Regions from separate parts of the Halomonas sp. XH26 genome, predicted to be linked through region 2. Evidence: predicted binding sites of a transcription regulator. Region 2 holds the regulator's gene; each other region holds the start of a gene.
What was found. The regulator PhoB, encoded in region 2, activates phosphate uptake and scavenging genes when phosphate is short. The targets are predictions, from matches to a motif close to TGTCATANNNNTGTCANA.
Positions count from the first base shown of each region.

Region 1: the regulator PhoB is predicted to act here: its motif matches at 2,324-2,341, upstream of J4377_RS03855 (CYTH domain-containing protein).
Region 3: the regulator PhoB is predicted to act here: its motif matches at 2,843-2,860, upstream of phnD (phosphate/phosphite/phosphonate ABC transporter substrate-binding protein).

Region 1 is NZ_CP071889.1:831,626-836,304, reverse strand. Features, by position in the region: gene argA (amino-acid N-acetyltransferase) at 1-135, opposite strand, end outside; gene J4377_RS03865 (inorganic phosphate transporter) at 282-1,547, opposite strand; gene J4377_RS03860 (TIGR00153 family protein) at 1,557-2,237, opposite strand; gene J4377_RS03855 (CYTH domain-containing protein) at 2,373-3,281, shown strand; gene J4377_RS03850 (ion transporter) at 3,311-4,228, shown strand; gene J4377_RS03845 (esterase-like activity of phytase family protein) at 4,304-4,679, opposite strand, start outside.
Region 2 is NZ_CP071889.1:4,028,638-4,033,316, reverse strand. Features, by position in the region: gene J4377_RS18430 (chorismate lyase) at 1-285, shown strand, start outside; gene ubiA (4-hydroxybenzoate octaprenyltransferase) at 320-1,210, shown strand; gene phoB (phosphate regulon transcriptional regulator PhoB) at 1,333-2,022, shown strand; gene phoR (phosphate regulon sensor histidine kinase PhoR) at 2,025-3,341, shown strand; gene J4377_RS18410 (hypothetical protein) at 3,623-3,925, shown strand; gene J4377_RS18405 (hypothetical protein) at 4,321-4,647, shown strand.
Region 3 is NZ_CP071889.1:324,873-329,551, forward strand. Features, by position in the region: gene J4377_RS01550 (alkaline phosphatase D family protein) at 1-891, shown strand, start outside; gene J4377_RS01555 (bifunctional diguanylate cyclase/phosphodiesterase) at 1,037-2,797, shown strand; gene phnD (phosphate/phosphite/phosphonate ABC transporter substrate-binding protein) at 2,921-3,898, shown strand; gene phnC (phosphonate ABC transporter ATP-binding protein) at 3,990-4,679, shown strand, end outside.

The DNA.
Region 1 (4,679 bases), 920 kb from region 2:
TTGAATCAGCTGCTCTCCTCGGCCAGACGCCATGGCTTCGCCCTCAATTAAGATGACAAAGGTTCGTCCCCGGTGCGCGTTAATGTAAGGGGAAGCATTACGAAACCAATCAACAAAAGGGAAGCGTGTGTCCAAGGGCCGCTCTCCGGCAGCAGGTGAATGAAAGTATCAGCGTTTACTTTAACAGAGCATAAAAAACAGCGGCACCTTCTTGTGAAAAAGAAGATGCCGCTATGCGTTTGGCCAAGCAGTAACGTATTGGGCGGGGTTACCCCTTGCTGTTAACCAAACATGCCTTTGAACATAAAGAAGAACAGAATAGCCAAACCAGCCCCGGCAGGTAGCGTAATCAGCCATGACATGGCGATGGTGCCAATGACACGCAGGTTAAGTGCCGCCATACCCCGAGCAAGCCCTACACCTAATACCGCCCCTACCAGTGTATGGGTGGTTGAAATCGGCAGACCCGTACCGGAAGCTAATACCACCGTGGTCGCTGCTGCCAGCGTGGCGGCAAAACCACGACTGGGAGTGAGTTCAGTAATACCGGTTCCCACAGTGGCAATGACTTTGTGGCCGTAAGTTACTAAGCCCACCACGATGCCACCACCGCCCAGCACCAATACCCACCAGGGCACTAGCGCAGAGCCTTCAATTTGGCCGCCAGTTTGTACCACGCTAATGACCGCCGCAAGCGGACCAACCGCGTTCGCAACGTCGTTAGAGCCGTGAGCAAACGCCATGGCACATGCAGTAAAGATCATTAATACGCCGAAGACGCGCTCAACGTTGGCGTATCCAAAGTGGTCGTTGGCATTTTTCTCGAACTTGATACGACGCTGCATCAACAGGCCAATACCCATGATCACAAGCCCTAACAAAATCGATAGCAGCAGGCTTTGACTAAAGGTCAGGTCCAGCCCAACGTGAGATAGGCCTTTGGTTAGCGTGACCATCGCCACAATAAAACCAACCAAAAATACGTAGCCCGGTACATAGCGTTTGGCAGCAGCAAATGGATTATCATTTTCAAAAATCAGGTGATGCACTGATTTAAACAGCACAAAACCGATAGTACCTGCCAACAGAGGAGAAACGACCCAGCTTGCCGCAATGGTGCCAACAGCGCCCCAATCCACCGTAGAAGCACCCAATCCCGCTACGGCAAAGCCCACAATGGCACCTACAATGGAATGCGTCGTGGAAACCGGCCAACCTTTCATCGATGCTGCCAGTAGCCAAGTACCCGCTGCCAGCAACGCTGCCAGCATACCGTACACCAGTAACTGCGGGTCTTCCTGGAGCAACTCTGGGTCGATAATGCCTTTACGAATGGTGTTGGTCACTTCACCACCCGCCAGCCAAGCACCTAAAAACTCAAAGACAACCGCAATTATAATGGCTTGTTTGATGGTGATCGCTTTTGACCCCACCGAGGTTCCCATCGCATTGGCAACATCATTCGCACCAACGCCCCAAGCCATAAAAAAGCCAAACAAACAGGCCAGAATGATAAAAATTTCACCGTGCTGGGCAATAATCTGCATAGGTATCCCTTAGCGTGCGGTCAAAATCTGTAGGCGGCTGCCCACGCGTTCAGCGCGATCAGAAACTTCACCGACCCACTCAATGATTTTGTAAAGGAAAATCACATCAACAGGAGGAAGTTGGCTTTCAAGCTCAAACAGCTGGCGACGTATCGCGATCTGCTGGCTGTCAGCTTGGTGCTCAAGTGTGTGCAGCTCACGGATCATATTCTGCATAACATCGGAAACATTGCGTCCAAAACCGGACTCAAGCAGCTCTTTCAGCTCTTCAAGCGCTTGGCGAGCCTGGGCCACACACGCCACGCTGGTACGCATATAATCGCGCATGGGATCGGCCAGCTCATCGGGTACGCGCATTTTACGCCCCAGCATAATGCCGGTAATGTCGCGCACCTTGTTGGCGATCTTATCCTGCACGCTGATAAGGTCGAGCAAGTCGGACCGCGAGACGGGAAGAAACATCGTATTGGGCAGGTTAAGCCGAAGCTCTGTTTTCAACGTGTCGGCGTCATGCTCTAAGCGGGTAACGTTTTCACGCAGTACAGCTGCGGTATCCCAATCACCGGCAAGCGATGCCTCGAAGAACGGCAACAGTTGGTCGGCACATTCATTGGCCTTGACGATGTGGGCCAGCAGCGGCTGGAATGGCGAGCGGCCAAACATCGCGGAAAAAGGGTTGGAGGTAACCATATAGCCTTTAGCCTGTTTTCGGGGAGCCTGGAAATGGCGGCGCCAGTATAAAGAGTGCGCTCGCCGCCGTCATGAAAAGTTCACAATGTCATGTAAAATTAATTGAAATGTCACAATACAAAGGTGGCTAATGTCATGAAAAATTCAACATCTACTGCTGATTCTGTTTCAGCGCCTACCGAAATAGAGCTTAAACTCGCCCTTGCGCCAGCTCAACTAAACACGCTGCTGTGCCACGCGGCACTAGCCGAAACACCCCAACGGCAACATTTGTCGAACACCTATTTCGATACCCCTGCGGGCGATATGGCGAATGCACGGATTGCCGTGCGCTTACGCCAAGTTGATGATCGCGTGCTACAAACGGTGAAAACTGCCGGCCATGGTGGTGGCGGCCTCTCTACCCGACAAGAGTGGGAGTGGCAAGTTCCTAGCCCACAGCTTGACCAGCATGGCTTAGCTACCCTACCGCCATTCAAAGGTTCACTAGGCACCGTCATTTCCGCGCTACGCCCTGCGCTGCGCACCGACTTTACCCGGCGCAGCTGGCAAATCAACTGGCAGGGCAGCCGTATAGAGCTAGTGTTGGACGAAGGAGAGATTGTCAGCGGTGGTGCTCAAGCGGCAATTTGCGAGGTCGAGCTGGAACTCAAAGCGGGTGAACCAGAGGCGCTTTGGGCGCTAGCATTAACGCTCGCGGAAAGCGTACCGCTGCGCCCTTCTGATACCAGCAAAGCCGCTCGCGGCAATGCATTAGGCGTGCAGCAGTGGGCACTACCTGAAGCTGACGCACCGGCTGAGTGGCTACACAGAGCCACAGTGGCGCTGGACGCCTACCACGACAGTGGTCTTGCGGAACACTTAACTATCGCACAGCAAGCGTTAGCCACACTGGCGACCCACCCCCAGTTAGATGAAAGCTCCCGCCGCGATGCTCAAACACTGACCACAGCACTGAATAAAAATGGCCATCCAACGTCCGCTTATGGCGCTGCTGCGTTAACCCTGGCGCATCGCTTCGCCTATCAAACCACGCTACGCTAGAAACATTCAGCCCACTTCAGGATGTCGCGATGAGTTTTCAATTAACTCCCGGTGCGGAAGGACTGCGCACACGGCTTTTCCATATTATCTTCGAGTCTGATACGCCGGGAGCCAAAGGGTTTGATATTGCGCTGATTATCGCCATTCTAATCAGCGTGGCGGTCATTTTGCTGGACAGCGTAGATAGTTATTCCGAACGCTACGGGCACATTTTCTACTATGCAGAATGGCTATTTACGCTACTTTTCAGCATTGAACTGGCGGTGCGGATTTACTGTTTAGAGCGCCCAACGATTTACCTCAAAAGCTTCTACGGCATTGTCGATGTGATCGCGATTATCCCAGCTTGGTTAGTACTGTTGATGCCTGGTGCGCACGGACTCGTCATCGTAAGGATACTGCGGGTGCTACGCATCTTCCGAATTCTGAGGTTGATGGAGTTTATCGGCGAGGGGCGTTTACTGCTCGATGCGCTTAAACGCAGCCTTCGTCAAATCCTGCTGTTTTTTAGCAGCATCATGATGGTCGTCATACTGTTTGCTGCGCTGATGTACACCATCGAGTCGCCAGAAGCCGGCTTTACCAGTATTCCTATGTCGATGTATTGGGCGATCGTGAGTATGACCACGGTGGGCTACGGCGATATTGTCCCAGCCACGTCGTTAGGCAAAGCGATCACGATGATCCTGATGCTGTTGGGGTATTCGATTATCGCTGTGCCTACCGGGGTATTTTCCGCCCAGGTTATCCGCTCTATTCGCGAAGACCGTTATTCAGAAGAAGCCTGCCCCGGCTGTGGCCATGACCGCCACGAAAAGCGCGCTCGTTACTGCCTGCGCTGTGGCACCTGGCTGGATGAAGACAGCGAAGACCCGCGTAAGAAAGAAGCAAACAAAAAAGATAGCCACGAGGGAGACGAAGACACAAACACGCCCCAGGACAGCTAAACAAAATAGCCAAACCTAGGGCGCGCAGCATTCATTTAGAAGGGAGTTGCGTGGTTAGCTAGGCCGCTACGTTGATCAATCGGTGCTCAGGTCGGCCTCGATAATAAACAGGCGGCCGCCATCCACAGTGTTGGCGTCCAGCATTTTCTGCTCGAGTTGACCCTCAGTGGACCAGGTGGCGAAGTCATCGTCGTTTAGTACCCCCAAGCGTTGGTCATCAATCACCCATAGACCTTCCATTTTATCGTGGGGATAGTTGACTTCCGCCACCATATCCACCACCAGAGACTTGCTCACTGGCTCAATTCCAGCGCTGGCCAGAGCGCTCCAGCCCTGCTCTAGAACCACTTCTTCCAAGGTTTTGCCTGCCAAGGTTAGACCCAGTTCGGCATCCTGTTTCAGGTCGCCGTTGGCTGAGACCGTTTCAAGATTGGTGCCTGAGGCAAGGTCA
Region 2 (4,679 bases):
GTAGTAGCACGCTCGGTAGCGCCACTTAGTCAATTACAAGGTAAGGGGTTAGAAGGGCTTGGCGAGCGTTCACTAGGCAGCTGGCTGTTTCAACAACCTGACTTGGTGCGCGGGCCACTCTACGCCACTCGCCATCAGCCACGCTTTGTCGCGGAACACTCTGCGTCGCTTTTAGATAGCGTATGGGGTCGGCGCTCAGTGTTTCAGCACAGTGGGCTGTCGCTGTTAGTGCAGGAATACTTTTTATCAACCATGGCAGATGATCTTGCCCTGTCTTCGCGCTAGGCTATCGCCAGCGTTTTCTTTTTGAGAGGTAAGCATGGACCGTTCTCTGTTGAGGCCAACGGGATGGGCTCGAGTGGCTGATTTTTTACATTTAATGCGGTTGGATCGCCCGATTGGTACTTGGCTATTGATGTGGCCCACCTTGTGGGCTTTGTGGATAGCGGCAGAGGGCGTGCCTGGACGGAATGTTCTGCTGATCTTTATTTCTGGCGTTTATGTTATGCGCGCTGCGGGCTGCGTGGTTAATGATTATGCTGATCGTCATTTCGATGGCCATGTAAAGCGCACTAAACATCGTCCGCTAGCCACTGGTCGTATCAGTGAAGCCGAGGCGCAGCTGCTGTTTATAGCGCTGGTAGCCACTGCTTTCATTTTAGTGCTATTGACCAATTGGTTTACGGTGCTGTTGTCGATAGGTGGTGTTGTATTAGCGTTCATTTACCCGTTTATGAAGCGCTACACCCATTTACCTCAGGTGGTGCTGGGGGCTGCATTCTCTTGGGCGATCCCCATGGCATTCGGTGCGGTATTGGGTCATGTACCGTTTGAAGCATGGCTATTGTTTAGCGCTAATGTGCTGTGGACCGTTGCCTACGATACTCAATACGCCATGGTTGACCGCGACGATGACCTAAAAATTGGTATCAAATCTACCGCTGTGCTGTTTGGTAGCGCTGATCGTCTGATAATTGGTGTGCTGCAAGTGGCGGCACTTGGACTACTTGCCTGGGTAGGATGGCGTGTTGGTTTAGGTGGCTTTTTCTGGCTTGGGCTAGCCGCTATGGCCGCCACGTTTGTCCACCAACAACGATTAATTGCTGGCCGTGAGCGCGACCGCTGCTTCCAGGCATTTCTTAATAATCATTGGTCAGGCTTGTTAATTTTTGCAGGTATTGCACTAAGTTGGTGGCCAATAACTGGCTAAATATCCTCTATGTCATAGAATTGTCATCAAGTCATGGTGTTATCGTCACTGACATGTCTTTGAACTGTTTTTTTGAACTATTTTTTTAAATTAGTTTTCATTGAACACCGTGAGGCCCTGGAATGACCGCCAAGACCGTTTTGATTGTCGATGATGAGGCGCCTATTCGCGAGATGATCGCAGTGGCGCTGGAAATGGCTGACTATCGCGTGCTTGAAGCGGATAACGCCCAGGATGCCCACGCGATGATGGTTGACCACCAGCCAGATCTGCTTTTGCTGGATTGGATGATGCCGGGCACCAGTGGTATTGAGCTTGCAAGGCGCTTAAAGCGTGAAGAAGCCACTGCCGAAGTGCCTATCATTATGCTGACCGCTAAAGGCGAAGAAGATAACAAGATTCAAGGACTTGAGGCCGGGGCGGATGACTATATCACCAAGCCTTTCTCTCCCCGCGAACTGGTGGCTCGCTTAAAAGCAGTATTGCGACGTACTACCCCCCGTGGTGTCGAAGATCCTATTGAAATTAATGGCTTGCTATTAGACCCAGTGAGCCATCGTGTGAGTGCTTACGGTAAGGCGTTAGAAATGGGGCCGACGGAGTACCGCCTGCTGCAGTTTTTCATGACGCACCAAGAGCGCGCCTATACACGTAGCCAACTGCTCGATCAAGTGTGGGGTGGTAACGTATACGTTGAAGAGCGGACGGTAGATGTTCACATCCGACGTCTACGTAAGGCCTTAGGGGAAGCTCACCAGAGTCTCATTCAAACGGTGAGAGGCACTGGGTACCGTTTTTCCGCGCGGGTGTAACGGTGCGCCTGTGGAGCCGAGAACTATGGCGGATTGCATGGTTAGCTGCCCTGGGGGCTTGTCTCGGATGGTTGCTAGGTATGCCAGGGCTTGGGGTTGCTGCAGGCCTTGCCGTTTGCTTGGTTTATCAACTGCGCCAACTGCGTGCACTCTTTAAGTGGTTAACGCTCCACCCTCATGATGAACCCCCTGCTGCAAGCGGTATGTGGGGCGAACTTTTTGATCGCTTGTATCGCTACCAAAAGAGCCAACGGATTACCCAGAATCGCTTACGTGCCACTCTTGCGCGTATTCAGGAATCATCCGAAGCGATGCGTGACAGTGTCGTTATGCTAGATCGACATGGTGACTTAGAATGGTGGAATAGTGCCGCGACCGAAATGCTGGGGTTACAAACGGCCCACGACCGTGGCCAGCATATTACCAACCTGCTTCGTGATCCTCGATTTATCAGCTACTTTAATGCGCGTAAATACGGTGAGCCGCTAACGTTAACGTCGCCCATCGATGAACGGCGTATCCTGCAATATCAAATTACACTCTATGGTGATGATGAACGCTTGGTAATGGCGCGAGACATTACCCGTTTGCATCGCCTAGAGCAGATGCGTCGTGATTTTGTCGCCAATGTTTCCCATGAGCTGCGCACGCCGCTAACAGTACTGACGGGTTATTTAGAAACTTACGGCGACTTGAAAGAGCAACTTCCACCACGTTTGGGCCGAGGTATTGCTCAAATGGAAGAGCAGACGAAGCGTATGCAAAACTTAGTCAATGATCTGCTACTGCTCTCTCGGTTAGAAATTGACCAAGGTGGCGAGGATCATCATGCGCTGGTGTTAGGGCCGATGCTCGACAGTATTCGCCGCGATGCGCTAGCGCTCTCTAATCAACAGCACAATGTCCAAGTCGTGCTTGAAAGTGATGCGCGGCTCATTGGCAGCGAGCAAGAACTGCATAGTGCGATTTCAAACCTAGTGTTTAACGCTGTGCGGTATACGCCAGAGGGTAGTCAGATAACACTTCGCTGGAAAACCATGCCGAATGGCAGTGCTTGTATTGAAGTCGACGACGACGGCGAAGGAATAGATCCTGTCCACATTCCGCGTTTAACCGAGCGTTTTTATCGTGTTGATAAAGGTCGCAGTACGGCTACCGGTGGAACGGGCCTTGGTCTAGCGATTGTGAAACATGTGCTGCTGAGACATGATGCACTGCTACAAATTGAATCCCACCCTGGCGAAGGGGCTCTCTTTCGCTGTGTTTTTCCGCCATCACGCGTTGTCGAAGACGAGTCCATACCGCGCAATGCTGTCTAGATGTTGTATAAGTGTGTCACGGTGTCATGTTAGTATGGTCAAATAATGCTCATGTGCCATTTGTAGCCACTTTTCCTGCCTAAGTTGAAAGATTCTAAACGTCTTATTTATTTCTTAAAATATATAAATTAATGTTTATTAACGTTTTTTTATTATTTTTTGCTTTTTGGCATGGCATCTGCAGTGTCTTAGATAAGAGAGAAAACCACAGGAACTGGTAAGCCGAAAGGCAGTCTTTCTTACCATTTAGCAGTATTGAACAGCGATCGAGGAGATGGAATATGATGTCCAAGGAATTACTCAAGAAAGCTGGTATTTTAAGTGTAGCGTTTGGTCTGGTTGCTAGCCCTGCGGTATTTGCTCAAGAGCCAGCGGATCCAGCAAACAATATTTCCCCAGATGAACAGCCTGTCGATTCTCAGCCTGGAAGCACAACAGATTCAAGTGATTATGACAGCCAAGATTTGACCCATGACGAAGGTGATAACGCCAGCGACATGCAGCCAAGCTCAACGAATCATGGTGATTCAGATGCTGGCTATGACAGCACAGATGAGTTGCCTGAAGAAAATAGCGGCATGTAACATTAACTTTGGTTACATATCTTTTCAAAAGGTATTATAACTCTTACGCTTATGGATGAGCTATTCAGAGGCAAGGATGTCAAATCGCATGGATGCTCCTAGATTCAAGGATTGAATCTTTCGACGGTCAACACGCTAGTTAGGGTTAATTCCAAGGTTGGAGCCCCTCAAACGGATAGGAAGCTAGCGTTACGTATCGCGATACTAAGAGTGCTCAAGACCCCACTTCGGTGGGGTCTAATTTTTTGTGTATAGTATAATCATTGTTACATTGCCCACTGTTTCTTGGTATTAGAAATGCAATTATTCAGATGACACGTTCAGCGACCGACAAAAAAAGGGTACCTTGTATCATTACATTGTCGGTTGCTCCATGTAGTAAGGAGTCTTTATTTATGTTGTTGAAATCATTTGTTAAAAATACTTCAGTTTTGGGCCTCTCGCTGGGCCTTATCGCAAGCCCAATGGTATTTGCGCAATCTTCCATTGAGTTGAACCAAGAGCGTGCTGATAACCAAGAAATTATTCAGCCTCAATCTCGTAACACATCGGGCCCTGCGACCTATTCAGCTAAGGATCTGATTAACGACAATGACAATACTCTGATATACACTCCCTCAAGCCGTTCCAGCACAACCGATGATGACTCTAAAGCTAAAGATAGAGCAGGGTATCACGCTGAAGAACTCAACCGTGAAGAGGGTAGCAGTACACGCTGGTAAAGAAGGCTGTGGTTAAAAGTGAGTGACAAATA
Region 3 (4,679 bases), 410 kb from region 2:
CCGTTTTCCAAGCGTATTATCGGCAATGCGTTAGTGGCTTATTTATTGTGTCAGGGATGGGGCAATGCACCGGATAAGCTTAATCCGCTGTTGCTTCAATCCTCGACACTATTTGAAGAGGATAGCTCGCTTAACGCGAGCGCCCAGGATAATTTCATCGAGCGGTTACTGCGCTTTCAGGGCTGGGAGTACCAGGTGCCTGGCACACCTGCCCTAATCGTGCTGGATACGCGCACCCGCCGTTGGCGTAGTGAGCGTAACCCTAGCCGTCCTTCGGGTTTAATGGACTGGGAGGCGCTGATGGAAATGCAGCAAGCGTTACTGGGTACTAAAAGCGCCGTTATCGTTTCCCCAGCCCCGATGTTTGGGGTCAAGCTGATAGAGATCATTCAAAAGCTGTTTACCTTGGCGGGCAAGCCGTTGGTGGTGGACGCTGAAAACTGGATGGCGCATCGCGGGGCTGCCAATGTACTACTGCATATTTGGCGGCACTCAAAAACGCCGGGTAACTACGTGATTTTATCTGGCGACGTCCACTATTCATTTGCCTACGATATTGTTGTACGTCGTCAAAAGCAGGCACCGCATCTTTGGCAAATTACCTCCAGTGGGATCAAAAATACGTTTCCCCAACAGCTGTTGAACACGTTTGACCGATTGAACCGTTGGCTCTATGCGCCGTTATCGCCGCTCAACTGGTTCACCAAGCGCCGCAAGCTAAGTATTCACCCCCGCGACCCAGACCGGGCTAGCGCCGGAGAGCGGCTATGGAATGCCAGTGGGATTGGGTTGGTAAGCCTGGATGAACAGGGCCACCCAACGGATATTCGCCAGCTAGACGTCGATGGCGGTGATGTGGTGTTTCCACCGTCAGAACTCCCGCGCTCTTAGTCCGCTGCTGTTGGTCGTAGTGTCATACAAACGACATGGAAATGTCGCACGATTGCTGTCCGAATGCTTTCCTGATGGCGCTTTAAAATCAGCTGGAGCTATAACAATCAAAGGAACAGGCGACGTTTGATAGGGCAGCAGGTATATGACCGCACAAGAAGCACAGTGGTTGAACCAGATTATTGCAGCAGAAGAGCTGCATGTGTTGTTTCAGCCCATTGTGAATGCCAATCAACAGGCTATTTATGGCTATGAAGCCCTTATTCGTGGCCCGAAAACATCGCCGCTACACTCGCCGTTACGCCTGTTTGAGGTGGCGACTCAGGCAGGATTGTTAGTCGAACTGGATTTACTGTGTCGACGACTAGCGATTCAGCGTTTTGCAGAACTTGAACTGCCGGGATTGCTGTTTCTGAACGTGATGCCGCTGACGATTGTTGAGCGTGACTTCCGTGAAGGCTTAACGTTGAGTTTCATTCAAGAGAGCGGCTTGCCCCCAGAGCGGGTAGTGATCGAGCTGACTGAACATGTGCCTATTCATGATTACGAGCTGATGCGTCAAGCAGTAGCCCACTATCGCGACATGGGCTTTCAAGTGGCGCTAGATGACTTAGGGGCTGGCCATTCCAGTTTGCGCCATTGGTCTGAACTACGTCCTGATTTCGTCAAACTAGACCGCCACTTTATTTCTGGCATTGATCAAGAGCCTGCTAAGCGTGAGTTCTTACGCTCAATTCTCGATGTAGCGCGCAGCTTAGACTGCCAACTAATTGCTGAGGGAGTTGAGACTGCCGCTGAGCACCTTTGTCTATGGGAATTAGACCGAGGGTTGGCGTTGCTTCAGGGGTTTTACTTTGCACGACCCAGTCTTCAGCCGCCCTTGCAGCTGCACATGCTGCTGCCTGCCACGACACAGCTAAAAGGCCCGGCGGGGCGCACCGCCCACTCTATTTTACGTTCGATAAGTGCTGTGTCGCCGGCGTGCTCCGTACCAGAGCTTGCCGAGCGATTTCGTGATGTTACAACCCTACGCTGTGTGGCGGTGGTAGAAGATGGCGTGCCAATAGCCGTGGTGCGTCGCAATGCGTTTTTAACGCTATTTACCAACCCCTATAGCCACGCGTTGTATGCAAAGCGTCAGGTGTTAGAGATTGCGGACCCTAAAATGCTAGTGGCCGACGCAGATTTGTCTCTTGAGGCGCTTAGCCAGCAGCTAACCGATAGCCGCGATATCGAGCAGGAAGATTTCGTTATTGTGGATAGTCGCGGTTGCTATCTGGGAATGGGGACTATTGTGGACCTATTGCGCGAAATTACCGCCATTCAGGTGCGTCAGGCCCGTCATGCCAATCCGCTTACCGGATTGCCGGGTAATATTCTGATAAACGAAACGTTGGTCACTTATCTCGATCAGCGCGAAGGGTTTGCGGCCGCCTACGTTGATTTAGATAATTTCAAAGCATTTAACGATGCTTATGGCTATGCCCGTGGCGATCACGTGATTATTTCCTTGTCACGTCTGCTTCAGGCGCAGGTAGAGAGCGCTGGCGGGTTTATCGGTCATATTGGTGGTGATGACTTTATGATGCTGCTTCCCTTAGAGCAGTGGGAGGGCGTTTGCCAGCAAATATTGCACTCTTTTGAAGTGATGGCGCCCGGGTTTTATGAAGAGGCAGACCGTCAGCAAGGGGGAATCCATATAGAAAACCGCCAGGGTGCGGTGATGTTTATTCCTTTTGTAAGTGTTTCTATTGCTGTTAAGCCGGTCACTGATACCACTAGCTGCAAGGCGCTAGACATTGCCGCGCAACTTTCCGAGTTAAAGCACCAAGCAAAAAAAATAGTGGGTAACAGTTTATTCGTAGAGCGCCGAGGATGCTGTGTGGTGCCAACGTGGAGTAGGTAGCACAGAGTTTTTACTCACTTAACTGTCACTGAGGGGTCATGACCTTGTCATTTTAATGTCCCTTCGCTGTCATGATTGGGCACCACCATAGCGGCATTGTTAAATAACCCGCTCAGGTGATGTATGCAACCTCTCTGTCTGTCTCAATCGTTTTCTCGTACGTTGATTAGCGCTGCTGTGGTTAGTGCGTTTTCGCTAGCAGCCGTTAGTGCCTACGCTGACCTCTCTTCGCGCTATGTTGATAATGACGGTGACATGGTTGCTGACGTACCCAGCGATGAGTCTCAGTGGGTCGACCCGGATACCTTGGTCTTTGCCTACACGCCGGTCGAAGACCCCGCCGTATACGCCGATGTTTGGGCGGATTTTCTCGAACACCTAAGCGATGCCACCGGCAAGCGGGTGCAGTTCTTCCCGGTTCAGTCCAACGCGGCTCAGCAGGAAGCACTGCGCGCAGGTCGCCTGCATGTGGCTGGTTTTAATACGGGCGGCGTACCGGTTGCAGTTAACTGCGGCGGCTTCCGTCCCTTTGCCATGATGGCTGCTGAAGACGGTAGCTTTGGCTATGAGATGGAGATCATCACTTATCCCGGCAGCGGCATTGAGTCGGTTGAAGACTTGGCAGGCAGCCAGCTGGCATTTACCTCTGAAACGTCTAACTCTGGCTTCCGCGCGCCTTCTGCGCTGCTGCGTTCCGAGTACGGTCTAGAGGCTGGTGAGGATTTCGAAACTGCGTTCTCCGGCTCTCATGACAACTCCATTTTAGGGGTGGTAAACAAAGACTACGAAGCTGCTGCCATTGCTAACTCTGTTGGCGCGCGGATGATTTCTCGTGGCGTTGTCAACGAAGGTGATTACGAGATTATCTACACCTCTGAAACGTTCCCCACCACCGCCTATGGGCTGGCCAATAACTTGAACCCTGAGCTGGCCGAGAAAATTCAGGATGCTTTCTTCAGCTACGACTGGGAAGGCACGGCTCTTGAGACTGAGTTTGCCAATTCCGGTGAAGCGCAGTTTATCCCGATTACTTATCAGGAAAACTGGTCGGTCATTCGCACCATTGCCGATGCTAATGGCGTGACCTACGACTGCGATTAACATACTAGTCGTTCTGAAACCCTATCGGCCAGGAAGGCAACTTTCTGGCCGAATTGCTATGTACCTGACTACTCGTAAATGGGGCACTCTCATGTTGACTCTTACCGGCGTTGGCAAACGTTACCCTACTGGGGATCGTGCGTTAACCGATATACAACTGACGCTACCTAAGGGCCAAGTGATGGCGCTGATCGGGCCTTCCGGTGCAGGGAAAAGCACGCTTATTCGTTGCGTGAACCGCTTGGTAGAACCCACCCAAGGCAGTATTCGCCTGGAAGATGTAGAGCTGACCAAACTTTCGGGCAATCGTCTGCGCCACGCGCGCCGCTCCATGGGGATGATTTTTCAGGAGTATGCACTGGTCGACCGTTTAACCGTGATGGAGAACGTACTGTCTGGTCAGCTAGGTTATGTGGGATTTTGGCGTAGTTTCTTGCGCCGTTACCCACAGGAAGCCGTGGCCGAAGCCTTTCGCTTGCTGGAACGGGTTGGCTTACCCCACGCTATTGATAAGCGCGCCGATGCGCTTTCCGGTGGCCAGCGCCAGCGGGTCGGTATTGCCCGCGCGCTGTTACAAAGCCCAAAGCTACTGCTGGTTGATGAACCCACCGCCAGTCTCGACCCGAAAACATCGCGCCAGATCATGCGCCTGATCCGTGAACTATGCGCCGAGCGAGAGTTGGCCGCGATTATCAACATTCACGACGTCGCGCTGGCTAAGCAGTTTGCTGACCGTATTGTCGGGTTGCGGGCTGGGGAAATCGTCTTTGACGGGCAGCCT